4 regions of the Actinoplanes sp. NPDC023936 genome follow, and region 3 is predicted to be linked to each of the others. Evidence: riboswitches for the same ligand, from Rfam matches in the RefSeq annotation. Region 3 holds a riboswitch; each other region holds the start of a gene.

Region 1 (7,076 bases), on a different contig from region 3:
CGGTGCTCGCCGACGTGCCCCGCCTCGTCGAGGAGTCCCGTGACGCCGGCACCGCGGTGCGGCTGAGCTGCTCGGTGGAGGGCGCCGAGGAGGCGCCGCCGGCGGTGGCCCGGACCGCGTACCGGGTGATCCAGGAAGGACTCACCAACGCCCGCAAACACGCGGCCGGCCAGCCGGTCTCCGTGGCGATGCGCGGCGGCCCCGGAGCCGGGCTGGAGATCTCGCTGGTCAATCCGCTGACGACCGCCGCCCCGCCGGGGTTCTCCGGAGGGGCCGGGCTGGTCGGCCTCACCGAACGAGTCAGCCTCGCCGGCGGCCGGCTCGACCATCAGGCGACCGGAGGCGAGTTCCGGTTGCACGCGTCGCTGCCGTGGCCGCCATGACTCCGCCGGCGGGTGCGCTCGCGGGCGGGGGCCGGCAGCGCGCGTCGTTACGATGGCCGCCATGACTCCGCCGGTGCGCGTGCTCGTGGTGGACGACGACGCCCTCGTGCGCGCCGGGCTGACCATGATGCTCGACGGCGCGCCCGGCCTCGCCGTCGTCGGTGAGGCCGACGACGGCGACAAGGTGCCCGCCGCCACCGACGCCCACCACCCCGACGTGGTCCTGATGGACCTCCGGATGCCCCGCGTCGACGGCATCACCGCGACCCGGCGGCTGCGGGCCCGGCCCCGGCCGCCCGAGGTCATCGTGCTGACCACGTTCGACACCGACGAGAACATCCTGCACGCGCTGCGCGCCGGGGCCAGTGGCTTCCTGCTGAAGGACACGCCGCCCGCCCGGATCGCCGAGGCCATCCGCCAGGTGGCGGCCGGCGAGCCGATCCTGTCCCCGCGGATCACCCGGCGGCTGATGGACCGGGTGGCCGTGCAGGCCGGGGCCTATGCGCGGGCCACCGGGGTGCTGGCCGGGCTCAGCCCCCGGGAGCGGGACGTGGTGGTGGCGATCGGGCAGGGCCGGAGCAACGCGGAGATCGGCGCGGAGCTGGACATGACGCTGGCGACCGTGAAGACGCATGTGTCGCACGTGCTCACGAAGCTGGGGCTGGACAACAGGACGCAGATCGCGCTGCTCGCCCACGACGCGGGGCTGGTCTGAGGGGTCGCGGTCGGGGTTGGCGTCTCGCGGTCGTCGGCGTGTCGGGGTCCAATCGTGGATCGGTGAGGCGGGCTGGCGCGCAGTGCTCTCGGAACAGGCATCCGGCAGCACTGGTGACCAGCTCGTGTGGCCCGGCTGGCCGTCGGTGTTCTCGCCGGCCCGGCGGGACAGCACCGAGCGCCAGCCGGACCGCGCGCTTCCACGATCCACCAGCCGAGGACAGCACTGACGACCAGCTGGACCAGCTGGTCGTCAGGGCGCTCGGCCGCGGCAATGGTCCCGAGGCACGCATCACCGTTGCGGGGCCAGCCGAAAATCAGGGCCAGACCGCCCGTCAGCACGAACCGTTGTCACCCAGCGTGCCGACATCCGCGGTCAACGTCGCGCTGCGCGGAAACCCGCGGACGCCCCAGGCCCCACAGGGTGACGAAAACCCCCAGCGCTCCACGGTCGGCGGCGACCGACCGTGACGCGCGACCGCATCGGCCGGTGAGCCGTAGCCCGGGCATGTTTCTCGGGCCGGGAACGTGCGTTGGCTACGGCCCGGGTCGGTGAGCCGTAGTTCAGGCAGGTTTGTCGGGCCGGGAGCTCACAGCTACGGCTCGGGGCGGTCAGCCGTAGCTCAGGCAGGTTCTTGGGGCGGCGGGTCAGCACTGGTGGCCAGCTCGTCTTGCTCGGCTGGCTGTCAGCGTTCTCGCGGACCGTGTGGACAGCATCGAGCGCCAGCCGGACCGCCCCATCCCACGATCCCCCGAGGACAGCAACGATGACCAGCTGGACCGGCTGGTCCAGCTGGCCGTCAGTGCTCCCGGGCCCCGGCCCTGTTGTCGAAGCGCGGCGTCGCCGCTTGGGCGAGCCGAAGACCCGGGCCGCTCCGCGCGGACCCTTGTCACCCTGCGTGCCGGCATCCGTGGTAAACGCCGCGCTTTCCGGAAACCCGCAGACGCCCCGCGCCCCACAGAATCCCGCGAACCCGCAGCGGTTCACCGTCGCCGGCCACCCACCGTGACACGCAACGCAAGCGGCACACCGCCGGGCGGCCGGTTCCCGGTCGCGAACCCCGGCGGACCACAGCGGGGTCAGCACTGACGACCAGCCGGACCGGCTGGCAGAGCGGGCGGGGCGGGGCGGGGGCGGGCGGAGCGGACGGGGGCGGAGGTCAGCCCACGGGCGGGGGCGGGCGGAGCGGGCGGTAGCGGAGGTCAGCCCACGGGCGGGGACCACCTGTTCTCGTGGACCGCTGACTGCCACGGGGTTCGGTGGCGCCAGCCGTGGCGTTCCAGGTCGGGGGTGTGTTCCAGGTGGGTGACCGGGCCCAGGCAGAGCCAGGCGACCGGGCGGATGGTCGCCGGGATGCCGAGCAGGTCCTGGACGAACGGCTCGCGGTAGAAGGAGACCCAGCCGACGCCCAGGTTCTCGGCGGTGGCGGCCAGCCAGAGGTTCTGGATCGCCAGGCAGACCGAATACAGCCCGGCGTCGGCGATGGCGTGCCGGCCGAGGACCGCCGGGCTGCCCCGGTCCGGGTCGTAGGTGACGACCACGGAGAGGGTGGACTCCCGTACCCCCTCAATTTTGATCTTGGAAAATGTCGCGGCGGCACCCGGGTCGAGGGTGGACGCGAACGTCGCGCGCTCCTGCTGGACGTGATCGTGGAAGGCGGCGCGGGTCGTCTCGTCGCTGACCAGGATGAAGTCCCAGGGCTGGGAGAGGCCGACGCTGGGCGCGGCGTGGGCGGCCGCCAGTACGCGATCGAGGACGGCCGGCGGGATCGGGGCGCCGGTGAACTGGCCGCGGACGTCCCGGCGGCGGTGGATGACGTCGTACAGCTGACTGGACATGGGCAGGCTCCCGCTGCGGTTCGGCCCGGACGGACGGCCCGGGCGACAGTCGGCGAGGCCGGTCTTCGGACTCCCGGATCGTCACCTCACCGCCCGCCTTCCCAGCCGAAGCGGCCAGTGGCTGCGCTCGCGCGCGTGGGCGGCGGCTCCCCGGTCACCGCGGCGGGCCCGTGCCGGAATTCCACCGGCTTCCCAGATTCTCCCCGGCCTTCAGGGGGCCGGGGCACCTCGCATCAAAGTTCGTGCCGTGTCACACCCTAGACGATGCGGCCACGGACCTCGCCGAGGCTGATCGTGGAGCCGCCCGGGCCCGGCGCGACAGCGCTGATCACCACCTCGTCGCCGTCCGCCAGGAACGCCCGGGTCGAGCCGTCCGGCAGCGTCAGGGGCTGCTGACCGTTCCAGGACAGTTCGATCAGCGAACCCGGTGAGCCGCCGCTGATCGTTCCGGACGCGTAGAGGTCGCCGGTGCGCAGGGAGGCGCCGTTGACGGTCAGGTGCGCGAGCATCTGTGCGCCAGTCCAGTACATGTCGGCGGCGCGCGGCTCGGAGATCACGTGACCGTTCAGGGTCACCGTGAGCCGCACGTCCAGGCCCCACGCCGGCGTCTTCTCGTCGTCGAGGTAGGGCTGCAGCGGCACGGTTCGCTCCGGCGGCGCCACGCGGGCATGGTCGAGAGCGGACAGCGGGACGATCCACGGGCTGATCGAGGTGGCGAAGCTCTTGCCCAGGAACGGGCCGAGCGGAACGTACTCGAAGGCCTGGATGTCCCGCGCCGACCAGTCGTTGACCAGGCAGACCCCGAAGACGTGCTCCTCGAACGCGCCGAGCTCGACCGGCTTGCCGAGCGCGGACCCGACGCCGACGACGAAGCCCAGTTCGGCCTCGATGTCCAGCCGTTGCGAAGCGCCGAAGACCGGGCCGGCCGGACTGGTCCGCTGGCCGCTCGGCCGCACGATGTCGGTTCCGGACACGACGACGGTTCCGGCACGGCCGTGATAGCCGATCGGGAGGTGTTTCCAGTTCGCGGTGAGCGGCTCCTGGCCGGGGCGCAGGATCCGCCCGAGGTTGGTGGCGTGCTGCTCGGAGGCGTAGAAGTCGACGTAGTCGGCCACCGTGAACGGCAGGTGCAGCGTCGCGTCGCGGGCCGGCACGAGATGCGGCTGGAGCAGATCGCGATAGATCTCGTCGGTGACCCAGGTGGTCAGCTGTGCTCGCAGGTCGGCCCAGACCCGCGGGCCGGCGGCCAGCAGGGCGTCCAGGGACGGCCCGGCGACCGCGCCCGCCAGCTGCGGGGCGAGCCGCCGGACGGCCGCCGGGAGATCGATGATCTGGTCGCCGATCGCGACGCCGGACCGGGGATGCGCGTCGGCCGCCGTGCTGAACACGCCGTAGGGCAGAGTGGCCGGGCTGCCGAGCGGGCTCACAGGATTCCCTCCGGGAGAAGTCCGAGCTGCAGCAGGCCGTCGACAGGCTCGCTGATGCTGCAGGTGCCGAAACTGACGAACTGCCGCCGCACCTCGCGCGCCAGCCCGTCATCGATGGTGGTGATCGCCGCGGCGACCCGGTGGCCGTCCTGGTCGGCGAGCGCGGCCGCGATCTCGCCGGCACCGCCACCCTGCACGGCGTGCGCGGTCGCGACCAGCACGTTGAGGAACCCGTGATGCTCGAAACCGGTCAGCGGGTCACGGTGGCGGATCGGGTCGTGCAGTCCCGCGGTGAGCTTGAACGGCACACCGCCCTCGGTCGCCCGGCAGAGCGCCTCAGCCAGATCCTTTTCGGTCGGGAACGCTTCGGCCCGTACCCCACCGGTCCTGATCTTCAATCGCAGGCCCGCGTCGCGCAAGGCCGCGACGCGCGTCGCGGTGATCTCCGCCCAGGCAACTTCGCGGTACGCGCTACGCGTCCCGCCCCGACCGATCAATCCCGGCGCCTCGATCGCCACGACGTCGATCGCCGTCGACGCCGCCGGGACGGCGGCCAGATCCGGCCCGGGCAGGACGAGTGACACCGGCAGGGGCCGTCCGCCGGCCGCCGCCGCCGCGATCAGCTCGTCGAGGCGGGCCAGCGAGCAGACGAACGGCCCGAGCAGCGGCTCCAGGGGCGACAGTTGCCGCTCCCGGTACGCCTTGACCGCGTCCGGGATCGGCAGATCACCCGGCGGGAAGATCGCCGCGTCGTCGAAGAGCCGCAGGAAGATCGGGTTCACGGCGTGCGCGCCCAGGTCCAGGCGTAGACGCCGTCGTCGCTGATCCGGCCGGCCTCGCCGAGACCGAGCGGCCGGAACGTGTCCACCATGACGGCCGTCTCGTCGAATCGTTCCGCGCCGAGGCTGGCCTCGATCGCGGCCGGCTGCGGCCCGTGCGGGTAGCCGCCCGGGTGCAGGGTGATCGACCCGACGTCGATGCCGGAGCCCTTGCGGGCCTCGTAGTCGCCGCCGACGTAGAACATCACCTCGTCGCTGTCGACGTTGGAGTGGTAGTAGGGCACCGGCACCGCGAGCGGGTGGTAGTCGACCTTGCGCGGCACGAAGTTGCAGATCACGAAGTTGGCGCCCTCGAAGACCTGGTGCACCGGCGGCGGCTGGTGGATCCGGCCGGTGATCGGCTCGTAGTCGGCGATGTTGAACGCGTACGGATAGAGGCACCCGTCCCAGCCGACCACGTCGAACGGGTGGTGCGGCAGCACGTGCACGCTGCCGGCCAGCCCGGCCGGGCCGTCGCCGCGGTGCTTGATGTAGACCTCGACCTGGGCCTCCTCCACCTGCCGCACACCTGACGGCAGGCGCAGGTCGCGCTCGCAGTACGGCGCGTGCTCAAGGAACTGGCCGTACCGGGAGAGGTAGCGCTTCGGCGGGGCGATGTGGCTGTTCGCCTCGATCGGGTAGAGGCGCAGCGGCTCGTGCCCGGACGGCACCCAGCGGTGGGTGGTCGCCCGCGGCACGATCACGTAGTCGCCGGGACCCACGTCGAGGTCACCGAAGACGGTCTCCACGGTCCCGGTCCCGGCCTCGACGTAGACGCACTCGTCGCCGGTGGCGTTGCGGTACAGCGGCGACGCGGTGCCGGCCACCACGTAGTTGATCCGCACGTCGGCGTTGCCGAGCACCAGGCGCCGGTCGCGGACCGCGTCGCACGACTTCCACTCCTCGCCGCCGAAGAGCTCGTGCAGCTTGAGGTGGCGCGGCAGCAGCGGCTGGTTGGACTGGGTGGACTGGTCGGGCAGCTGCCAGATCCGGGCGCCGACAACGGCCGACGGGACGTGCCGGTGGTAGAGCAGCGAGGAGTCCGAGGAGAAGCCCTCCTCCCCCATCAGCTCCTCGTAGTAGAGGTGGCCGCCGGGATCGCGGTGCTGGGTGTGCCGCTTCGGTGGGACATGGCCGGCTCGCTGGTAGTAGGCCATGACTAGAAGTTCCCGCGTTTGGCCTGCTCGCGCTCGATGGCCTCGAACAGCGCCTTGAAGTTGCCCTTGCCGAAGCCGAGCGAGCCGTGCCGCTCGATCAGCTCGAAGAAGACCGTGGGCCGGTCGCCGATCGGCTTCGTGAAGATCTGCAGCAGGTACCCGTCCTCGTCCCGGTCCACCAGGATGCCGCGCTTCTGCAGCTCGTCGATCGGCACCCGCACCTGGCCGATCCGGGCCCGCAGCTCCGGGTCGGAGTAGTAGGAGTCCGGGGTGGCGAGGAACTCCACGCCCTCCTCGGTCAGCGCGTCGACGGCCCGCAGGATGTCGTTGGTGGCGAGCGCCAGGTGTTGCGCGCCCGGACCGCCGTAGAACTCCAGGTACTCGTCGATCTGCGACTTCTTCTTGCCGACCGCGGGCTCGTTGAGCGGGAACTTCACCCGGTGGTTGCCGGACGCGACGACCTTGGACATCAGCGCCGAGTAGTCGGTGGCGATGTCGTCGCCGATGAACTCGGCCATGTTGGTGAAGCCGAGCACCCGGTTGTAGAAGTCCACCCACTCGTCCATGGCGCCGAGCTCGACGTTGCCGACCACGTGGTCCAGCGCCTGGAAGATGCGCTTCTTCTTCGGCCGGGTCGAGGTGCGCGTCACGTATCCCGGCAGGTAGGGACCCGTGTAGTGGGTGCGGTTGACGAGAGTGTGCCGTGTCTCGCCGTAGGTCGCGATCGCGGCCATCCGC
Region 2 (7,076 bases), on a different contig from region 3:
GATCGTCTCCCGGCAGGCGGTGACGGCCTCCTCGTACCGCCCCAGCCGGATCAGGACGGCGGCCCGCGCGACCCGGGCCACGTTGCCGCCGTAGACCTGGTTCACCCGGTCGTTCGCGGCGATCGACCGGTCGTACCAGGCGAGCGCCTCCGCGGGGGCACTGCCCGCGACCAGCTCACCGCGGGTGAACGGGACGAAACCGTCCAGGCCGTCGGTGTCCAGGTGCGCGGCGTACCGGTCCAGCCAGGCCAGCCCGGTGTCCGGGTCGCCGCCGTACACGTCCATCAGCGCCGCGCAGCAGATCCCGGTGGCCCGGGCCCAGCGCGGCGAGCCCGGGTCGGTCGCCATCCGCTCGGCGTCGGCGCGCACGTCGGCGGCCCGGCCGGCGAACATCGCGTTGGAGATCCGGACGACCAGCGCGCCCCAGCGCAGCGGATGGTCGCCCGGCATCCGGTCGAGAACCGCGGTGAGCAGCCGGTCCGCCTCGGCGAGGTTGCCGCGCAGCCACTCCGCGTTGCCGGCGGCCAGGCCGCGCAGGATCTCGCTCTCGGTCTCGACCCGATCCGGTTTCCAGCCGGCCAGTTGCTCGGTGAGTCCCGGATCCGGCGCATCCGAATTGATCACGGCAAGCAGTGCGGCCATCCTCGCGCCGTCCCGGTCGTCGTGCTGGTCGTCGTGCTGGTCGCCCAGCCATTGCAGGGCCTCCTGCAGGTTCGCCAGCTCGCGGCGCATCGTGGGCGTGGTCCACGGGTCGCGGTCCCGGCCCCGGCGGACCAGCTCCTGCGCCAGGTCGAGCATCCACCGGGCGTGCGCGGCGCGGGCCTTTCCCTCCTCGTCCGGTCCGAGGTGACCGATGCCGACGTGCCGCACGGTCTCCAGCAGCCGATAGCGGGGCTGCTCAGCGCTGAGATCACAGGTCACCAGCGAGGCGTCGACGAGCTCCGCGAGCAGCGGCTCGGCGTCAGCGCCGGCTCTCGACGCGCCGGTTTCCGACGCGCCGGCTCTCGACGCGCCGGTTTCCGACGCGGCGCTCTGGAAGTAGGGCAGCGCGTCCAGGCCGAAGCCACCCCGGCACACCGCGAGGTGGTCCAGCAGGCGTTGCGCCGCCGGGTCCAGCAGACGGTACGACCATTCGACGGTCGCCGAGACCCCGGTGGCCCGATCGCCACCGCGTGCCGGGTCGAGCACGTTGAGCCCGGCTCCCAGCCGGTCCCGCAGATGCGCTAGGCCGAACACCGCCTCACGCCGTGCCGCCAGCTCCACCGCCAGTGGCAAGCCGTCGACCAGCTCGCAGATCTGGGCGGCCAGTTCACGCGTACGCACATCGTCCCGGAAATCCGCACGCAGCAAGGCCGCGCGGTCGCAGAAAAGCGCGACCCGGTCGGAAGCCGGCAGCGGGCCGATCCGGATGACCCGCTCCCCCGCCACATCGAGGCGCTGGCGGGACGTCGCCAGCACCCGCACCTCCGGACAACGGGCGATCAGCTCGCTGACCAGGGCTCGGACCGCGTCGAGCAGATGCTCACAGTTGTCCAGCACGAGCACCGACGGACTCGCCCCGAGCCGCTCGGCCAGCGCCGTGACACCGCCGCGCGGTGCGGCGCGCATGCCCAGCGCCCCGGCGACCGCCGCCGCCACGTCCGCCGGAACCGAGCGCTCGGCCAGCTCCACGACGAGCTCGTCGCCGCTGAGCGCCTCGGTCATCAGCCGGGTCTTGCCGACCCCACCCGGACCGATCAGAGTGATCACCCGGTCGGTGTCCAGCGCGGTGCGGATCGCGGTGAGCTCGGCGGTCCGGCCGAAGAAGCGGTCCGCGCTCCTCGGCCGGGCTCGGCGGTGCGATCCCGGATCCTCTTCGAGGATCCTCCGCTGCATGTCGATCATGGCGGGCGACGGGTCCAGGCCGTAGTCCGCCGACATCCTTTCCCGGTACGCCCTGACCACCGCCAACGCCTCCGGGGTACGGCCGGTCGCGTGCAAGGCGCGCATGAGCAGCAGATGTGGCCGTTCCCGCAACGGTTCCGCGAGGGCGAGGGCCTCGATCTCGGGTAGCGCCTCGGCCGCCCACCCCGCGTCGATCCGCCGGTCCAGACACTCCTCGCGCAGGTGGCGGCGCCACTCGGCGAGCCGGGCCACATCCGGCGCGAACGCGAGCCGGTCCGCCACGTCCGACAGCGGATCCCCCCGCCACACGTCGAGCGCCGCGGCGAGCGTGGCGGCGGCCAGGTCGGCGGGCTGGTGACGGGCCCGGGCGATCAGCCGCTCAACCCGGTCGACGTCCAACCCGTCGCCGTCCCCGGCGTGGTCGTCGCTTGTCAGCGCGAGCCGGTAGCCGCCCGACTCGCGGCGGATCACGTCACCACCGGTGTGCCGCCGGAGCCGGGACACATAGCTGTGCAGATTGCCGAGCGCGTTGTCCGGCGGCTCACCCTCCCAGAGCGCGTCGATCAGCTCGGCGACCGAAACCGGGCGGCCGCCGGCGAGCGCGAGACGGGCGAGCAGGACGCGCTGCGGCATTCCGGTGAGCGGGATTGGGACACCGTCACGGGTCAACTCGACCGGTCCCAGCACCCCCACCCGGATCCCCACCGGGCCATTCTCCCCGGCCGTCACCACCGATGACCAGTAGTTATCCGCTCCCCGACACAGCACTGTGCACCAGCCGGACCAGCCGGACCAGCCGGACCAGCCGGCCCGGAGCGCGCCGGCTGAAAGCAAGACCGGGCCGTAGCTGGCGCAGGTCATCACACCGGATAACCGCGCTCACCTACGGCTCGAACCACCCAGCCGTAGCTGGCGCAGGCCACCACACCCGAATAGCCACGCTCAACTACGGCTCGCACCACCCGGCCGTAGCTCAATCAGGTCACCGGCCTTGATGACCTGCCTGCGCTACGGCTCGGCGGCAGCGCAGCGCAGCGACGGCCACGGCCACGGGCACGGCCACGGCAACGGGCACGGCAACGGCCATGGCCACGGCAACGGGCACGGCGACGGCAGCGGCAACGATCGCGGCCTGGGGACTGTCCAAGGTCACCCGCGACGCTTCCGGGACGGGCGCCGGATAGGGTCGGGCGGTGCGGACGAAGCAGCAGCTGACCGACGACATCCGGAGCGAGCGGCGCGCCGCGCTCGTGGTCAACGCGCGGTCGCGGCGGGGGCGGCAGTTCTACGATGACGCGCACGCCCGGCTGCAGGCGGCCGGGTTCAAGCTGCTCGGATCCTACGGCGTCGAGGGCGATCTGGAGCGGAGCCTTCAGCAGGCGATCGACCTCGGCCCGGACCTGCTCGTGGCCGGTGGCGGCGACGGGACGATCAGCACGGCGGGGCGGATGCTGGCGCACCGGGACATGGCGCTCGGGCTGCTGCCGCTCGGCACCACCAACAACTTCGCGCGGACCGTCGGCATCCCGCCGGACCTGGACACGGCCGTCGCGACGATGACCGAGGGCGCGGTGATCGATGTGGACCTCGGGATCGCCGGTGACATGCCGTTCACCAATCATGTCGGCGTCGGCCTCTCCGCCGAGGTGATGATCAACGCGCCGAGCCGGCTCAAGAGGGCGATCGGGCGGTTCGCGTACCCGATCACCGCGCTGGGCCTGTTGAGAAAGCACAGACCACTGCGGGCGACGGTTCGCGCCGGCGGGCGGGAGATCGTCTTCGCCACCCACCAGGTGTACGTGGCGAACGGTGGTTTCCACGCCGGCCGGCCGATCACCGCTGACGCGCACGCCGACGACCGGCTGCTGGTGGCCTACCCGGTGGGCGGCGCGACCCGCCGTGAGCTGCTGCGCGAGACGGCCCGCAACGCGTTGACGGGCCACCGCCGTACCCTCCATGAACGTCCTTTTCTCGCGGTCGGCGAGCTGTGGCTGGAGACGGATCGGCCGGCGGCGGTCGAGGTGGACGGTGAGCCCTGCGGGCAGACGCCGCTGCGGATCGCCCTCGATGCGAACGCGCTGCGGATCATGGCGCCTCCGGGTACTGAAGATCACTGACACAGCATGTTGGGTTGCGCGAACGAACGCCCGCCCAGATATGGTGTCTCCCGCAGCTGGTTCGGCCCCGCGCGAGCGGACGCCGAGGCAAGAGGGAATCCGGTGGAAGTCCGGAACTGCCCCGCAGCGGTTAGTGGGAACGACCGCCGTCAACGAAGCACTGGACCGCGAGGTCTGGGAAGCGACGGCCATTAGGCGATCTTGAAAAGGATCACGCCCGCGAGTCCGAAGACCTGCCAGCGCGCCGCATGCCACCTGGCGTGCGGCGGTCGAAGGTCGCGTGGGACGACCGACGCCGAAAGCCGGCCGCCACGCGTGCCCGGTGGCGTCTCCCCGTGCCCCGAGACCATGGGCTCGCGAGGAGAGAGCAATGCACACCGAGCAACGACGGCACACGATGCAGGTCCGCAAGCGCAACGGCGAGACCGAGCCGGTCGACGTCAACAAGATCGTCAAGGCGGTCGAGCGCTGGGTCGCCGACCTGGACGAGGTCGACCCGCTGCGGGTCGCCACCAAGACCATCAGCGGGCTCTACGACGGCGCCACCACCGCTGAGCTGGACAAGCTGTCGATCCAGACGGCCGCCGAACTGATCAGCGAGGAGCCGCAGTACTCCCGGCTCGCCGCCCGGCTGCTCGCCGCGTTCGTCGAGCAGGAGGTCGGCGAGGAAGGCGTCACCAGCTTCAGCGAATCGATCAGGCTGGGGCACCAGCAGGGTCTGATCAGCGACGAGACAGCGACATTCGTCGCGGACAATGCGACAAACCTCGACCGGGCGATCGATGACGCGAACAACCTGCGCTTCGAGTATTTCGGGCTGCGCACCGTGGCCGACCGTTACCTGCTGCGGCACCCCACCAAGCGGACGGTCATCGAGACACCGCAGCACTGGCTGCTCCGCGTCGCCTGCGGCCTCTCGCAGACCGCCGACGAGGCGATCGGTTTCTACCGCCTGATGTCCAGCCTCGCCTATCTTCCCAGCTCACCGACGCTGTTCAACTCGGGCACCCGGCACACTCAGATGTCGAGCTGCTTCCTCGTCGACTCGCCGAAGGACGAGCTGGACTCGATCTACGAGCGGTACCACCAGGTCGCGAAACTCTCCAAGTTCTCCGGCGGCATCGGCATCTCCTGGTCGCGGGTCCGTGGCCGCGGCGCGCTCATCCGGGGCACGAACGGCAAGTCGAACGGTATCGTCCCGTTCCTGAAGACGCTCGACGCGGGCGTCGCGGCGGTCAATCAGGGCGGCCGGCGCAAGGGCGCGGCCTGCGTCTATCTGGAGCCGTGGCACCCGGACATCGAGGAATTCCTGGAATTGCGGGACAACACCGGCGAGGAGTCCCGGCGCACCCACAATCTGAACCTGGCGAACTGGATCCCGGACGAATTCATGCGCCGCGTCGAGGCCGACGAGGACTGGTCGCTGATCGACCCCTCGGACGCGCCGATGCTGCCGGACCTGTTCGGCGACGAGTTCACCGAGGCCTACCAGGCGGCCGAGAAGAACGCCGTCAAAACCGTCAAGGCCCGCGATCTGTACGGGCGGATGATGCGCACCCTGGCGCAGACCGGAAACGGCTGGATGACGTTCAAGGATCCGTCCAACCGGCTGTCCAATCAGACCGGCGCGCCGGGCAACGTCATTCACCTGTCCAACCTGTGCACCGAGATCCTCGAGGTGAACAACGACGACGAGACAGCGGTCTGCAATCTCGGCTCGGTCAATCTGGGCGCGCACGTCACAGCGGACGGGGTGGACTGGGAGAAGCTGCGGGAAACGGTGCGGACGGCCGTGGTCTTCCTGGACCGGGTCATCGACATCAACTATTACCCGGCGCAGCAGGCCGCCGCGTCGAATCCGCGCTGGCGGCCGGTCGGGCTGGGCCTGATGGGATTGCAGGACGCGTTCTTCACGCTGCGGCTGCCGTTCGACTCGGCCGAGGCGCGGGAATTGTCGACACGCGTGCAGGAGGAGATCTTCCTGACCGCGCTGGAATCGTCGGCCGCTCTCGCGGAGCGATTCGGCCCGCATCCCGCGTACCCGGAGACCCGCGCGGCCAAGGGCGATCTGCACCCGGATCTGTGGGGCGCCACGGTGTCGCAGACGTCGCGCTGGACCGCCGTGAAGGAGCGGATCGCCGAGCACGGTCTGCGGAACTCGCTACTGATCGCGATCGCTCCGACCGCGACCATCGCCTCGATCGCGGGCTGCTACGAGTGCATCGAACCGCAGGTCAGCAACCTCTTCAAGCGCGAGACGATGTCGGGCGAATTCCTTCAGATCAACACCTATCTGGTACGGGAATTGAAGTCCCGCAATCTGTGGACCGGCCCGATTCGAGAGGCGATCAAACGCGCCGAAGGCTCGGTGCAGGGCATCGCCGAGCTCCCCGCCGACGTGCGGGAACTGTTCCGCACCGCGTGGGAACTGCCGCAACGCGCGCTGATCGACCTGGCCGCGGCCCGGGCGCCGTACATCGACCAGTCCCAGTCGCTGAACCTCTTCATGGCCGCGCCCACCATCGGCAAGGTCTCGTCGATGTACCTGTACGCCTGGAAATCCGGCCTGAAGACCTCGTACTACCTGCGGTCGCGCCCCGCGACCCGCATTCAGCAGGCGACCGTCTCGGTGGCACCGAGCGTCATCCCGGCGCTCACGCCCGCCGAAGCCTGCTCCCTGGAGAACCCCGAATCGTGTGAGGCCTGCCAGTAATGCTGCTCGACCCCGGAATGGACCTGACCCTGCGGCCGATGAAGTACCCGCACTTCTTCGACCGTTTCAAGGACGCCATCAAGAACACCTGGACCGTCGAGGAGGTCGACCTGCACTCCGACCTCGCCGACCTGGCCAAGCTGACGCCCGCCGAACAGCACCTGGTCTCCCGGCTCGTCGCGTTCTTCGCCACCGGCGACACGATCGTCGCGAACAATCTGGTGCTCAACCTCTACCAGCACGTCAATTCGCCGGAGGGCCGGCTCTACCTGTCCCGGCAGCTGTTCGAGGAGGCCGTACACGTCCAGTTCTATCTGAATCTGCTGGACACCTACGTGCCCGATCCGGACGAGCGGGCGGCG
Region 3 (7,076 bases):
GAGATCGAGCCGGTCGACGGCGGTGACCTGGAGCCGGGTGACGAGGTGGTGACCGGCCTCGACGCGGCGCCGGCCGCTCCCGAACCGGGGAAGAGCTGAATGGGGCCCACCATGCCGCCGGTGCCTGATCCCGGTCCGGACCTGACCACGCAGATCTTGGAACTCGGAGGGCCCGGCGACGTACCGGCGGCGCCGATCCTGAAGCCCGGAGAGCCCGGGCCGGAGCCGCCGCCGGTTCTCGATCTTGACGGGGTGTCCCGCGTCTATCCCGGTCCGCCGGCCGTCGCGGCGCTGCGTGCGGCGACCCTGCGGGTGACCCGTGGCGACTACCTGGCCATCGTCGGGCCCTCCGGTTCCGGCAAGTCCACGCTGCTCAACCTTCTCGGCCTGCTGGACCGGCCGACGTCGGGCACCTACCGCCTGGACGGGGTGGACGTCTCCGGCCTCGCCGAGCGGGAACGGACCGCCCTGCGCGGCGGCCGGATCGGCTTCGTCTTCCAGTCCTTCCATCTGCTGCCGCACCGGACCGCCGTGGAGAACGTGATGCTCGCTCAGGTCTACAACGGCCGTCCGCGCCGGCACCGCCGCGCCGCCGCCCTGGCCGCGCTCGGCCGGGTCGAGGTGGGCCACCGGGCGTACGCGCTGCCCACCACGATGTCCGGCGGCGAACGGCAGCGGGTCGCGATCGCCCGGGCCCTGGTGAACGAGCCGGCGATCCTGCTCTGCGACGAGCCCACCGGCAACCTCGACTCGGCCACGTCGCTGCGGCTGCTCGGGCTCTTCGACGAGCTGCACGCGGCCGGTCTCACCATCGTGGTGATCACCCACGACGCCACGGTGGCCGAGCGGGCGCGGCGCGTGGTCCGGATCGTCGACGGCCGGATGGACGAGCTGCCGGCCGGAGCGGTGCGGTGAGGCTCCGCCGGCGCCGGGCCATTCCGGAACGATCCGTCTTCCGTCTCCCCGACCTGATCGCCGAGGCGGTCGCCGGCATCCTGCAACGGCCGGCCCGCTCCGTGCTCACCACCCTCGGCACGGTTCTCGGGGTGGGCGCCTTCGTCGCCGTCCTGGGCCTGACCTCGACCGCCACCGGCCAGATCGGCAAGCACTTCGACGCGCTCGCCGAGACCACCGTGACGGTGACCGACGCGGGGGAGAGCGGCGTCAGCTTCCCCGCCGACGCCGACCAGCGGATCAACCGGCTCAACGGGGTGGTGGCGTCCGGCGTCTACTGGAACGTGCCGCTGCGCCGCCCGGTGATCGGCTCGGCGCCCGACGTGCGGGCCGAGTCGCGGGGCAACGCCGCGGACCTTCCGGTGTACGCGGCGTCGGCCGGCGCACTCGCCGCGGCCAAGCCCGCCGTGCGTACCGGCCGGCTGTTCGACGCCTTCCACGACAAGCGCGGCGAACACGTCGTGGTGCTCGGCCCGGCCGCCGCCGGCCGGCTCAACATCCACCAGCTCAGCGGCCGTCCCGCGGTCTTCATCGACGGCCGCCCGTTCACCGTCGTCGGCATCATCTCGGACACCGAGCGCCTGCCCGAGCTGCTCCTCGGCATCGTGCTGCCTCGGGCCACCGCCGAGGATCTCTATCCGGCGCCCGACCCGGCCGTGAACCCGGCCAAGATGGTGATCGAGACGCGTCTCGGCGCGGCCCAACTGATCGCCCGGCAGGCGCCGGTCGCGCTGCGCCCGGACGGCGCCGGCCTGCTCCGGGCCGTGCCGCCGCCCGACCCGCGCAGCCTGCGCGACGATGTCGACACCGAACTGTCCGGGTTGTTCCTCGCGCTCGCCGGGATCTGCCTGGTGATCGGTGCGGTGAGCATCACCAACACCACCCTGGTCGCGGTGATGGAACGGGTCGGCGAGATCGGCCTGCGCCGGGCACTGGGTGCGCGGCCCCGGCACGTGGCCGGTCAGTTCCTCACCGAGTCGACAGTGCTGGGCGCGCTCGGCGGGCTGACCGGCACGGCGCTGGGAGTGGGCGTGGTCCTCGCGGTGGCGCTCGCGCGGGAGTGGACGGTCATCCTGGACCCGGCCACCGTGCTGCCCGCCCCGGTGATCGGCGCGCTGACCGGGATGCTGGCCGGGCTCTACCCGGCGCTGCGGGCCGCCCGCACCGAACCCTCCGAGGCGCTGCGCCGCTAGCGCCGCCCGCACCGAGCCGTTCCGGACGCGGCGCCGATTGAGCTGTCGGACGCGGCGCGGGGAGGCCCGGGAGGCGCCGGAGCGACCGTCGTCACCGGTGCTCGCGTTGACGCGTACCCCGCCGGTGAGAAAGAGTGACCGGCGAGCGGTAGCGGAGGAACCCGGTGCGAGTCCGGGACGGTCCCGCCACTGTGACCGGGGAGCGACCCGCACGTCCAGCCACGGCTTCGCCATGAGGCCGGAAGGCGCGGTGATCGCCGATCCGGGAGTCAGGAGACTCCGGCCGCTCGTTCGTGACTGACGTGCGGGCGTGGACACCCGCGCAGAAGGGACCCTCGTGACAACTCCCTACCCGTTCACGGCCGTCGTCGGCCTCGATGATCTGCGCCTGGCGCTGCTGCTGACAGCGGTCTCCCCGGCGGTTGGCGGTGTGCTGGTGCGCGGCGAGAAGGGCACCGCGAAAAGCACCGTCGTGCGTGCGCTGGCCGGTCTGCTGCCGGGCATCGAGACGGTACGCGGCTGCCGGTTCGCGTGTGACCCGGACGCCCCGGATCCGGGCTGCCCGGACGGCCCGCACCCGATCGGTGGCCCCGCCGACGCCCGCCCGGCCAGCCTGGTCGAGTTGCCGGTCGGCGCCACCGAGGACCGAGTGGTGGGCACGCTGGACCTGCAGCGGGCGCTCAGCGACGGCGTGAAGGCGTACGAGCCGGGTCTGCTCGCCGCCGCGCACCGGGGCGTGCTCTACGTCGACGAGGTGAACCTGCTCCCCGACCACCTGGTCGACCTGCTGCTGGACGCCGCCGCGATGGGCCGTGCGCACGTCGAGCGTGACGGTGTGTCGGTGAAGCACGCGGCACGTTTCCTGCTGGTCGGCACGATGAACCCGGAGGAGGGCGAGCCGCGCCCGCAGCTGGTGGACCGGTTCGGCCTGGTCGTCACGGTGGCGGCGCCCCGCGACGCGGTGCAGCGGGCCGAGGTGGTGCGCCGGCGGCTGGCCTACGAGGCGGACCCGGATGGGTTCGCCGCCCGGTTCGCCGAGGCCGAGCGCGAGGTCGCCGCCCGGATCGCCGCCGCCCGCGCGCAACTGCCCAGCGTCCGGCTGCCCGACACGGAGCTGGACCGGATCGCCCGGGTCTGTCTCGCCTACGGCGTGGACGGCATGCGCGCCGACATCGTGGTGGCCCGCAGCGCTGTCGCCCTGGCCGCCTGGCACGGCCGCGACCGGGTGACCGCCGACGACGTCCGCGACGCGGCCCGGCTGGCCCTGCCGCACCGGCGGCGGACCGACCCGCTCGATCCGCCCGGCACCGACGAGGAGAAGCTCGAGCAGGCCCTCGCCGAGGCCGAGCGCCAGGCGGCCGAGCAGGACCCCGGGCCAGCTGATCACGACGGTGACGATTCGGACGGTGACGACCCGGACGGCGACGGCCCGCCCGAGGGCGGCGGGGGTGGCGCACCGCAGGGCCCGCGTGACGGCGGCGGTCCCGGGAGCCCGGCCGGCGACGACCCGGGCGGCCCAGGGGACAACGGCGCCGGGCAGCAGGCGGCGAACGACGCGGGATCCGGCTCCGGGCCGGCGGCGGACCCCGCGGGGCAGGCCGCGGACGGCTCCGGGCAACCGGGGGAGACCGGCGCCGAACAGGCCGGCAAACCCGGTGTGGCGGCCAGTGCCGGGCCGGCCTATCGCACCAGGACACTGCGCATCTCGGCCCGTGGCGAGGGGGGCCACGCCGGACGGCGCTCCCCGGCCTACGCCCGGCGCGGCCGGGTCGTCGGCAGCCGGGCTCCGGTCGGCAAGCTCGCGGGCGCGCCGCACCTGCCGGCGACGCTGCGTGCCGCGCTGGACCGGACGGGCGCGGAGGCCGCGCTCCGCCCATCCTCCGATATTTCGGAAATATCCGGAATGTTGCGGCGGCGGGTTCGCGTGGCACCACGAGATCTGCGGGAATCGGTGCATGTGGGGCGGGAGGCCAACCTCGTGCTCTTCGTCGTGGACGCGTCCGGATCGATGGCGGCCCGGAAGCGGATGACACTGGTCAAGACGGCGGTGCTGTCGCTGCTGCGGGACGCCTACCAGCGGCGGGACCGGATCGGGATGATCACGTTCCGGGGTGCGGACGCCGAGGTGGTGTTGCCGCCGACGTCCAGTCATGAGGTCGGCGTGATGCGGCTGGCGGCGCTGCGGACCGGTGGGCGGACCCCGATCGCGGCCGGGCTGCGCGCCGCGGCGGCGACCATCGCCACCGAGCGGCGGCGTGACCCGCGCCGGCGGCCGTTGCTGGTGCTGGTCACGGACGGGCGGGCCACCAGCGGCCCGGACCCGCTGCGGCTCGCGCCGGCGCTGAACGGGGTGGCGACGGTGGTCGTCGACTGCGAGTCCGGTCCGATCCGGCTCGGTCTGGCCGGGCGGCTCGCCGCCGCGCTGAAGGCCGAGCTGATGCCGCTCGAGCGGTTGCAGGCATCGGTCCTGCCGGGCCCCGGAGCGGCGCCCGCTCCGGCGGACCGCGCCTACCGCCGGGCGGCCTGAACCCCACAGCGTGTGGAGTTGGGGCGCGTTCCGCACCCGAACTCAACACGCAGGCGGGGGAGCGGGACTGCGTGTGGAGTTGGGGCGCGTTCCGCACCCGAGTTCAACACGCAGGCGGGGGGCGGGACTGCGTGTGGAGTTGGGGCGCGTTCCGCACCCGAACTCAACACGCGGGCGGGGGGCGGGACTGCGTGTGGAGTTGGGGCGCGTTCCGCACCCGAACTCAACACGCGGGGGTGGGAGCGGGACCACTGACGGTGGGTGAGGGGAGCGAGCCGGCCCGCGCCGGGTCGCTGGGTTCTCGGTGACGGCTCGGGTTGGCGGGACGGCGTCACCCGTACAAGGAAAAGGGTGGGAAAATGCCTCAAGGGAAAGTCGCCGTGACTCCGGACGACGGGCTGACCACGCGGCAGCGGCGGCGGCAGGCGGTGTTCGCCGTGCACACCGGGGCGGGCAAGGGCAAGTCGACGGCGGCGTTCGGGATGGCGCTGCGGGCGTGGAGCGCGGGGTGGCCGATCGGCGTGTTCCAGTTCGTGAAGTCGCAGAAGTGGAAGGTCGGCGAGGAGTCCGCGCTGAAGGCCCTCGACGGCGTCAACGGCACGCCGGTGACCTGGCACAAGATGGGCGAGGGGTGGTCGTGGATCCAGCGCGCCGGTACCGAGCGTGACCACGCCGCCGAGGCCGCCGAGGGCTGGGCGCAGATCAAGCGGGACCTCGCCGCGGAGAGCTACAAGTTCTACGTGCTGGACGAGTTCACCTACCCGATGAAATGGGGCTGGGTGGACGTCGCCGAGGTCATCTCCGTCATCCGGGATCGTCCCGGCACGCAGCACATCGTGATCACCGGGCGGGACGCGCATCCCGACCTGATCGCGGCGGCCGACCTGGTCACCGAGATGACCAAGGTGAAGCATCCGATGGACGCGGGGCGCAAGGGACAGCAGGGGATCGAATGGTGAACCGGGTCGTGATCGCCGCGCCCGCGTCCGGGCACGGCAAGACGACAGTGGCGACCGGGCTCCTCGCGGCGTTCCGGCAGCGCGGTCTCCGGACAGCGCCGTTCAAGGTCGGGCCGGACTACATCGACCCGGGCTATCACGCTCTCGCGGCCGGGCGCCCCGGGCGCAACCTGGACCCGGTCCTGGTCGGCGAGGACATGATCGGGCCGCTGTTCGCGCACGGGTCGGCGGGGGCCGAGATCGCGATCGTGGAAGGGGTGATGGGCCTCTACGACGGCCGGACCGGCGCCGGCGAGACCGGCTCCACCGCCCAGGTCGCGGAGTTGCTGCAAGCCCCGGTGATCCTGGTCGTGGACGCCGCCGCGCAGGGCCGGTCGGTGGCCGCGCTGGTGCACGGCTTCCGCAGCTTCGGGACGGTCCGGCTGGCCGGGGTGATCCTCAACCGGGTCGGCTCGGACCGGCACGAGCAGATCCTGCGCGACGCGTGCGAGGAGGTCGGCACGCCGGTGCTCGGTGCGTTGCGCCGCGCCGAAGCGGTCGCCGCCCCGTCCCGGCACCTCGGGCTGATCCCCGCCGCCGAGCGCCGCGCGGAGGCCCTGGCCTCGGTCGACGCGCTCGCCACGCTGATCGCCGCCTCGGTCGATCTGGACGCGGTCGCGGCGGTCGCCCGGTCCGCGCCGCCGCTTGCGGTTTCCGCGTGGACCCCGATCTCTGAGGACCCGGTTCCGGGCCGTCCGATCGTCGCGGTCGCCGGTGGCCCGGCTTTCTCCTTCGGGTACGCGGAGACGACCGAACTGCTGACCGGAGCCGGAGCCGAGGTCGTGATCGTCGACCCGTTGCGGGACGAGTCCCTGCCGGCCGGGACGCGGGCCCTCGTGGTCGGCGGCGGGTTCCCGGAGGTGTACGCGGCCGAGCTGTCGGCGAACGCCCCGCTGCGCTCCTCGGTCGCCGCGCTGGCCGCCGCCGGCGGACCGATCGCTGCCGAGTGCGCGGGGCTGCTGTGGCTGTGCGACTCGCTGGACGGCAAGCCGATGTGCGGCGTGATCGAGGCCGAGGCGGCGATGACGCCGTCGCTGACCCTGGGATACCGCGACGCCGTCGCGCTGTCGGACAGCCCGCTCGCGGCGGCCGGGACCCGGGTCACCGGGCACGAGTTCCACCGGACCGTGGTGCATCCGCGGTCCGGGGTGCTGCTGTCGCCGGCCGGCGGGGCGGCGTGGGCGTGGCGGGGCGCGGACCCGGAGGGGTTCGCCGGTCCGGGGCTGCACGCGTCGTATCTGCATCTGCACTGGGCGGGGCATCGGGGGATCGCGGAGCGGCTGGTGCGGGCGGCGGCGTGATCGCCGTGGGGGTCGGCGCCCGGTCCGGGACCGGGCCCCACGAGTTGTCAGCCGCGGTGCGGTCGGTGCTCGACGCCGCCGGGATCCCGGGGGAGCGGGTCGC
Region 4 (7,076 bases), on a different contig from region 3:
GGCAGCAAGCACCTCAGAACTGGGGCTGACCGCTCAGTTGTCCTCCAGCTCGCCCTCGGTCTCCAGGTAGAGCTGCTGGAGCGCGGTCAGGGTCGCGGGATCCGGTGACTCCCAGAGCTTGCGCTCGGCCGCCTCCAGCAGTCGCTCACTGATGCCGTGCAGCGCCCACGGGTTGGACTCGCGCATGAACTTCTGGTTGTCCGGGTCGAGCACGTAACTCGCCGCGAGCTGCTCGTACATCCAGTCGGTCACCACGCCGGCCGTGGCGTCGTACCCGAAGAGGTAGTCGACGGTGGCCGCCAGCTCGAACGCGCCCTTGTAGCCGTGCCGCCGCATCGCGGCGATCCAGCGCGGGTTCACCACCCGGGCCCGGAAGATCCGGGCGGTCTCCTCGGTCAGGCTGCGGGTCCGTGCCTGGTCCGGGTTGGTGGAGTCGCCGATGTACGCGGCCGGCGCCTTCCCGGTGAGCGCGCGAACCGTGGCAATCATGCCGCCGTGGTACTGGAAGTAGTCGTCGGAGTCCGCGATGTCATGCTCACGGGTGTCGATGTTCTTCGCCGCCACCTCGATCCGCCGGTACGCGTTCTCCATGTCCGGTCGCGCCGGAACGCCGTCCAGGTCCCGCCCGTACGCGAAACCGCCCCACACCGCGTAGACCTCGGCCAGATCAGCGTCGTCGCGCCAGTTCCGGCTGTCCATCAGCGGCAGGATCCCGGCGCCGTACGCACCCGGCCGCGACCCGAAGATCCGCATGGTCGCCCGCCGCCAGTCGCCGTGCTCGCCCTGGTCCCGCAGCGCGTGCTCGCGGACGTAGTTGTCCGGCTCGTCCAGCGTCGCGACCATCGTGAACGCGTCGTCGAGCATCGCGACAACGTGCGGGAACGCGTCCCGGAAGAAGCCGGAGATACGCACTGTCACGTCGATCCGGGGCCGGCCCAGCTCCGCGCGGGAGATCGGCTCCAGGCCGGTGACCCGCCGGGACGCCGGGTCCCAGTTCGGCCGCACACCGATCAGGGCGAGGATCTCGGCGATGTCGTCGCCGGCGGTACGCATGGCGCTCGTGCCCCACGCGGAAATACCGATCGATTTCGGCCAGGTGCCGTCATGGTCGGCGCGGTAGCGGTCGAGCAGCGAGTCCGCCATGGCCTGCCCGGTCTCCCAGGCGAGGGCGCTGGGGATGGCCTTCGGGTCGACCGAGTAGAAGTTGCGGCCGGTCGGCAGCACGTTGATCAGGCCGCGCAGCGGGGAGCCGCTCGGACCGGCCGGGACGTAGCCGCCGTCGAGCGCGTGCAGCACGTGCGTGATCTCGTCGGTGGTCTTCGCGAGCCGGGGGACGATCTCGGTGGCGGCGAACTCCAGCACCCGGATCACATCGGCGTTGTCCGACAAGTCCGCGATGCCGTCACGAGCCCAGCCGCGCTCCTCCATCGCCGTCACGAGAGCCCGGGCCTCGGCCTCGATCTCGTCGACACGGGTGAGCGGGGCGTCCTCGGCCAGGCCCAGCGCCTCCCGCAGACCGGGCAGCGCGGCCACCTTCCCGGCCCACATCTGCCGCGCCCGCAGCATGGCGAGCACCAGGTTGATCCGCGCCTCACCGGCCGGGGCCGCGCCGAGCACGTGCAGCCCGTCCCGGATCTGCACGTCCTTGACCTCACACAGCCATCCGTCGATGTGCATGATGAAGTCGTCGAACTCCTCGTCCCCGGGGCGCTGCGACTGCCCGAGGTCGTGGTCCATCTTCGCGGCCTGGATCAGGGTCCAGATCTGCGCCCGGATCGCCGGCAGTTTCGCCGGGTCGAGCGCGGCGATGTTCGCGTGCTCGTCGAGCAGCTGCTCCAGCCGGGCGATGTCGCCGTAGGACTCGGCGCGCGCCATCGGCGGGATCAGGTGGTCGACGAGCGTGGCGTGGGCCCGGCGCTTGGCCTGCGTGCCCTCACCGGGGTCGTTCACCAGGAACGGATAGATCAGCGGCAGGTCGCCGAGCGCCGCGTCGGTGCCGTCCGAGGCGGACATGCCGACGTTCTTGCCGGGCAGCCATTCCAGGTTGCCGTGCTTGCCGACGTGGACCACCGCGTGCGCGCCGAAGTCGTCCGCGATCCACCGGTACGCGGCCAGGTAGTGATGTGACGGCGGCAGGTCCGGGTCGTGGTAGATCGCCACCGGGTTCGCGCCGAACCCGCGCGGCGGCTGCACCATGACCACGATGTTCTCGTCGCGCAGCGCGGCGAGGACGATGTCCCCGCTGTCGACGTAGAGCTCGCCGGGCGGCGGCCCCCAGTGCTGCTCCACCGAGGTCCGGAAGTCCTCCGGCATCGTCTCGAACCACGCCTGGTACGCCTCGCCGGAGATGCGCACCGGGTTGCCGGCGAGCTGCTCCTCGGTGAGCCAGTCCGAGTCCTGCCCGCCGGCCGCGATCAACGCGTGGATCAACCCGTCGCCGTCGTAGGACCCGAAGTCCCCGATCCGGTACCCGGCGGTGGCGAGCGCGTCCAGCAGGGCCACCGTCGAGGCGGGCGTGTCCAGCCCGACCGCGTTGCCGATCCGCGAGTGCTTGGTCGGATAGGCCGACAGCATGAGGACGATCTTGCGATCGGCCGGCGGCACGTGCCGGAGCCGGGCGTGCGCCACGGCGATCCCGGCGACCCGCGAGGCCCGCTCCGGGTCCGCGACGTAGACCGACAGCCCTTCCGGGTCGATCTCCTTGAACGAGAACGGCACCGTGATGATCCGCCCGTCGAACTCCGGGATCGCCACCTGCGTCGCCGCGTCCAGCGGCGACAGCCCGTCGTCGCTCGCCTCCCACGCGGCCCGTGAGCTGGTCAGGCAGAGCCCCTGCAGGATCGGCACGTCCAGGTCGGCGAGCACGCCGACGTCCCAGGCCTCGTCGTCGCCACCGGCGCCCACGGTCGCCGGTTTGGTGCCACCGGCCGCGAGCACTGTCACCACCAGGGCGTCCGCGGTGCGCAGCTCGGCCAGCAGCTCCGGCGGCGCGGTCCGCAGCGACGCCGTGAAGATCGGCAGCGCGCGGGCGCCCTTCGCCTCGATCGCCTGGCAGAGCGTCTCGACGAACGCGGTGTTCCCGGCCATGTGATGGGCGCGATAGTAGAGAACCGCCACGGTCGCCGGCCCGCCCTCGGACGCGGCGCGCGGCAGCACACCCCACTGCGGCGCCTCGACGGCCGGCGCGAACCCGTTGCCGGTCAGCAGCACCGTGTCGGACAGGAAGTCGTGCAGCGAGGCCAGGTTCTCCGCGCCGCCCTGCGCGAGGTAGACGTGCGCGTCCGCCGCGACACCGGCCGGGACCGTGGAGAGTTTCATCAGGTCGGCGTCCGGGGCCTGCTCGCCACCGAGGACCACCACCGGGACGTCGCCGGCGAGCAGGGCGTCGAGGCCCTCCTCCCAGGCGCGGCGGCCACCGAGGATGCGGACGACGACCAGGTCGACGCCGTCGAGCAGGGCGGGAAGATCGGAGACCGAGGTCCGGGCCGGGTTGCCCAGCCGCCAGGCCGAGCCGCTGGCCCGGGCGCTGAGCAGGTCGGTGTCGGACGTGGACAGCAGCAGAAACACGCGTTGCGCTCCCCCTCGGGGTCCGCGCCCCGGAGTAGTTGGGATCACGGCGAACGGAGTTCCTGACTCCCGGGCTGGGAACCCGGTCACAGTGGCGGGACCGTGCCGGACTCGCACCGGCTTCCTCCGCGGCTTCGCCGCTCGTAGACCTCCCACCTTTCCGAACGCTCCCGCCCGCCGTCAAGGTGGGGTGACATCACCGATACAGCCGGGTGGCGACCCGAGGATGTGGTCCTGTCGGTGGCCGCCCGTAGTATCCGGGCCGTGACACCCCTCCGGCAGTCCGACACCGACGCCTGCCCCGGCGCCCTGCGGTTGCACGCCGCGGCCGACGGGTTGCTGGCGCGTGTCCGTCTGCCCGCGGGCGTGCTGAGCGGCGCGCAGCTGCGTGTTCTGCGCGAGCTGACCGAGCAGTTCGGCGACGGTTTCCTGGAGCTGACCTCCCGAGCGAACCTCCAGGTCAGAGGCGTGCGAGCAGAGGACGCGGAGACCTTGGCGGCCCGCTTGCGCGCCGCCGGCCTCCTGCCGTCGGCAACCCACGATGCGGTACGGAACATCGCGGCGCCCCCACTGGCCGGACCGGCGCTTCGCGCTCTGACATCCCAGCTGGACACCGCCCTCCTCGGCGACCCCGCCCTGTCCCGCCTCCCCGGCAAGTTCCTGTTCGCCATCGGCCACGTCCCCCTGGCCGCCGACGTCGCCGCAGTCCCCGCCAGGCCTGCGCCGGGTGGTGTGCCCGAGCGGTTCGCTATCCGGCTCGGCGGCCACGACGCGGGCATCCGCGTGGACGGCGAGACGGTGGTCCCCACGATGCTGGCGGCGGCACACGCCTTCCTCGCCGAGCGGGAGGCCCAGCGCAGCGGCGGCCCGGCAGCCTGGCGACTGCGCGAGCTCACCGACGGCCCGTCCCGAGTAGCCGCCCGTGTCCGCGCCGCCCTCGGCCCGACCACCGCGGACACGGAACCGATCGGCCCGGTCGAGGCGCTCGAGCCCGGTGATCTGCTGGGTGTGCTGGACCAGCCCGGCTCCCCGCTCGTCGCGGTGGGCGCCCTGGTCCCGCTGGGGCGGCTCGGTGGCGTACCCATGCGGGTCTTGGAGAAAGCGACCCGGCTCGTCATCACACCGTGGCGGGGCGTCCTGGTCACCGACCTCCCGCGCGCCGACGCGGCACAGTGGGCGGACCAGCTGATCGATTCCGGTCTCGCTCTGGCGGCGGACTCTCCGTGGGTGGGCGTGACCGCGTGCGCCGGCCGCCCCGGCTGCGCGAAATCCCTCGCCGATGTCCGTGCCGACGCCACGAGAGCCGCGCGTTTCGTCGACGGCCTCCCGGTTCACTGGGTGGGCTGCGCGCGGGCGTGCGGCAGCCCCGCGGGCCGGCACGTCCAGGTCCAGGCCACCCCCACCGGTTACCAGGTGTCCCGCCCGAACAGCGGCGCCACGACCGGCGCGAACACCGGTACCGACGCCGAGACCGACACCGTGACCGACACCATGATCAACCCCGACACCGTCGACCCCGACACCGTCGACCCCGACACCGATGACCCCAGCCGTGATCTAGGAGCTGTTGTGGCGACAGCGAGGAGGCCCTGATGGAGTACGTGCGCGACGGCGCGGAGATCTACAAGCGGTCGTTCGCCACGATCCGCGCCGAGGCGGACCTGACCGGCCTGCCGTCCGATGTGGCCCGCGTCGTGGTGCGGATGATCCACGCCTGCGGGATGGTGGACCTGGTCCAGGACGTGCGGTTCAGTCCCGGTGTGGCCACCGCCGCGAGGAAGGCGCTGCTCAGCGGCGCCCCGATCCTCTGCGACGCGGAGATGGTCGCCTCCGGCGTGACCCGCTCCCGGCTGCCCGCCGCCAACGACGTGATCTGCACCCTGCGGGACCCGGCCGTCCCGGAGATCGCGGCCCGGATCGGCAACACCCGCAGCGCCGCCGCCATGGATCTCTGGGGCGACCGGCTGGACGGCGCCGTGGTGGCGATCGGCAACGCGCCGACCGCGCTGTTCCGCCTGCTCGAGATGATCGAGGCGGGAGCGCCCCGGCCGGCCGCGGTGCTCGGGATCCCGGTCGGTTTCATCGGCGCGGCCGAGTCCAAGGAGGCGCTCGCCGGCTCCGGACTGGAATATCTGATCGTGCGCGGGCGGCGCGGCGGCAGCGCCATGACCGCCGCGGCCATCAACGCCCTGGCATCGGAAAATGAGTAGGCACATGACGACCAACGCAACGCGGCCCGGCCGGCTCTACGGTGTCGGGCTCGGCCCCGGCGACCCCGAGCTGGTCACGGTGAAGGCCGCCCGGCTGATCGCGGCGGCCGACGTGGTGGCGTACCACGCGGCCCGGCACGGCCGCAGCAACGCCCGGGCGATCGCCGCCGGTTACCTGCGGGACGGGCAGATCGAGGAACCGCTGATCTACCCGGTGACCACCGAGGGGACCGATCACCCCGGCGGTTACCAGGGCGCCATCGACGAGTTCTACGCCGAGGCGGCCGCCCGCCTTGCCGCGCACCTGGACGCCGGCCGGGACGTGGTGGTGCTCGCCGAGGGCGACCCGTTCTTCTACGGCTCCTACATGCACATGCACAAGCGGCTCGCCGACCGGTACGAGACGGCCGTCGTCCCCGGTGTCACCTCGGTGAGCGCGGCCTCCGCCGTTCTCGGCCGGCCGCTGATGGAGCGCGACGAGGTGCTCACCGTGCTGCCCGGCACTCTGCCTGCGGAGGAACTGGCGACCCGGCTGTCCACCACCGACTCGGCCGCCGTGATGAAGCTGGGCCGCACGTTCACCGGGGTCCGCGACGCCCTGGAACGCTCCGGCCGGTTGGCCGACGCGTGGTACGTGGAGCGCGCCACCACTGATCGGGAACGGTCAGGGCCGCTGAGCGAGGTGGATCCGGACACGGTCCCGTACTTCTCTCTGGCGCTCCTGCCCAGTCCGGCCGCGGCGGCGTTCACGGACGAGAAGAGCGACGAGAACAGCGACGAGAAGAGCGCGGAGAAGCCGGGAACGGCCACGCGCCCCGCCAGCGTCACCGTGATCGGCCTCGGGCCGGGCCCCCGCGACTGGCTCACCCCGGAAGCGCAGGCCGCCCTCGCCACCGCCGACGACGTGGTCGGCTACGGGCCCTATGTGGACCGGGTGCCGGTGAGCCCCCGGCAGCGCCGGCACCCCTCCGACAACCGGGTCGAGGCCGAGCGTGCCGCCTTCGCCCTCGACCTGGCGAAACGCGGCCGCCGGGTGGCTGTCGTCTCGTCCGGCGACCCGGGTGTCTTCGCGATGGCGGCGGCGGTGCTGGAGACCGCCGAGGACCCGCAGTGGCGCGACGTCAGCGTCCGGATCGTTCCGGGCCTGACCGCCGCGCAGGCGGTGGCGAGCCGGGCCGGCGCGCCGCTCGGTCACGACTTCTGCACCCTGTCCCTCTCCGACCGGCTCAAGCCCTGGTCGGTGATCGAGAAACGGCTCGCGGCGGCGGCCGCCGCCGACCTGGTGATCGCGATCTACAA

What was found. A riboswitch is a leader RNA that binds a small molecule or an ion and turns the genes downstream of it on or off. The one in region 3 is predicted to bind cobalamin.
Region 1: it holds a riboswitch for cobalamin, as region 3 does, so the genes downstream of both, bluB (5,6-dimethylbenzimidazole synthase) here and AB0F72_RS05365 (VWA domain-containing protein) in region 3, are expected to answer to the same signal.
Region 2: it holds a riboswitch for cobalamin, as region 3 does, so the genes downstream of both, AB0F72_RS39370 (ribonucleoside-diphosphate reductase subunit alpha) here and AB0F72_RS05365 (VWA domain-containing protein) in region 3, are expected to answer to the same signal.
Region 4: it holds a riboswitch for cobalamin, as region 3 does, so the genes downstream of both, cobN (cobaltochelatase subunit CobN) here and AB0F72_RS05365 (VWA domain-containing protein) in region 3, are expected to answer to the same signal.

The regions. Positions count from the first base shown of each region.
Region 1 covers NZ_JBEZZR010000014.1:142,203-149,278, forward strand. The annotation lists gene AB0F72_RS20385 (histidine kinase) at 1-383, shown strand, start outside; gene AB0F72_RS20390 (response regulator transcription factor) at 436-1,098, shown strand; gene bluB (5,6-dimethylbenzimidazole synthase) at 2,301-2,936, opposite strand; cobalamin riboswitch at 2,975-3,182, opposite strand; gene fahA (fumarylacetoacetase) at 3,194-4,363, opposite strand; gene AB0F72_RS20405 (hypothetical protein) at 4,360-5,145, opposite strand; gene AB0F72_RS20410 (cupin domain-containing protein) at 5,142-6,338, opposite strand; gene hppD (4-hydroxyphenylpyruvate dioxygenase) at 6,341-7,076, opposite strand, start outside.
Region 2 covers NZ_JBEZZR010000056.1:31,245-38,320, forward strand. The annotation lists gene AB0F72_RS39360 (BTAD domain-containing putative transcriptional regulator) at 1-2,589, opposite strand, end outside; gene AB0F72_RS39365 (diacylglycerol kinase family protein) at 3,078-4,001, shown strand; cobalamin riboswitch at 4,042-4,257, shown strand; gene AB0F72_RS39370 (ribonucleoside-diphosphate reductase subunit alpha) at 4,372-6,714, shown strand; gene AB0F72_RS39375 (ribonucleotide-diphosphate reductase subunit beta) at 6,714-7,076, shown strand, end outside.
Region 3 covers NZ_JBEZZR010000003.1:174,582-181,657, reverse strand. The annotation lists gene AB0F72_RS05380 (peptidoglycan-binding protein) at 1-99, shown strand, start outside; gene AB0F72_RS05375 (ABC transporter ATP-binding protein) at 196-915, shown strand; gene AB0F72_RS05370 (ABC transporter permease) at 912-2,147, shown strand; cobalamin riboswitch at 2,302-2,427, shown strand; gene AB0F72_RS05365 (VWA domain-containing protein) at 2,485-4,674, shown strand; gene cobO (cob(I)yrinic acid a,c-diamide adenosyltransferase) at 5,034-5,633, shown strand; gene AB0F72_RS05355 (cobyrinate a,c-diamide synthase) at 5,627-6,973, shown strand; gene AB0F72_RS05350 (cobalamin biosynthesis protein) at 6,970-7,076, shown strand, end outside.
Region 4 covers NZ_JBEZZR010000001.1:311,698-318,773, reverse strand. The annotation lists gene AB0F72_RS01425 (hypothetical protein) at 1-29, shown strand, start outside; gene cobN (cobaltochelatase subunit CobN) at 34-3,567, opposite strand; cobalamin riboswitch at 3,603-3,726, opposite strand; gene AB0F72_RS01415 (precorrin-3B synthase) at 3,832-5,160, shown strand; gene AB0F72_RS01410 (precorrin-8X methylmutase) at 5,157-5,777, shown strand; gene AB0F72_RS01405 (precorrin-2 C(20)-methyltransferase) at 5,782-7,076, shown strand, end outside.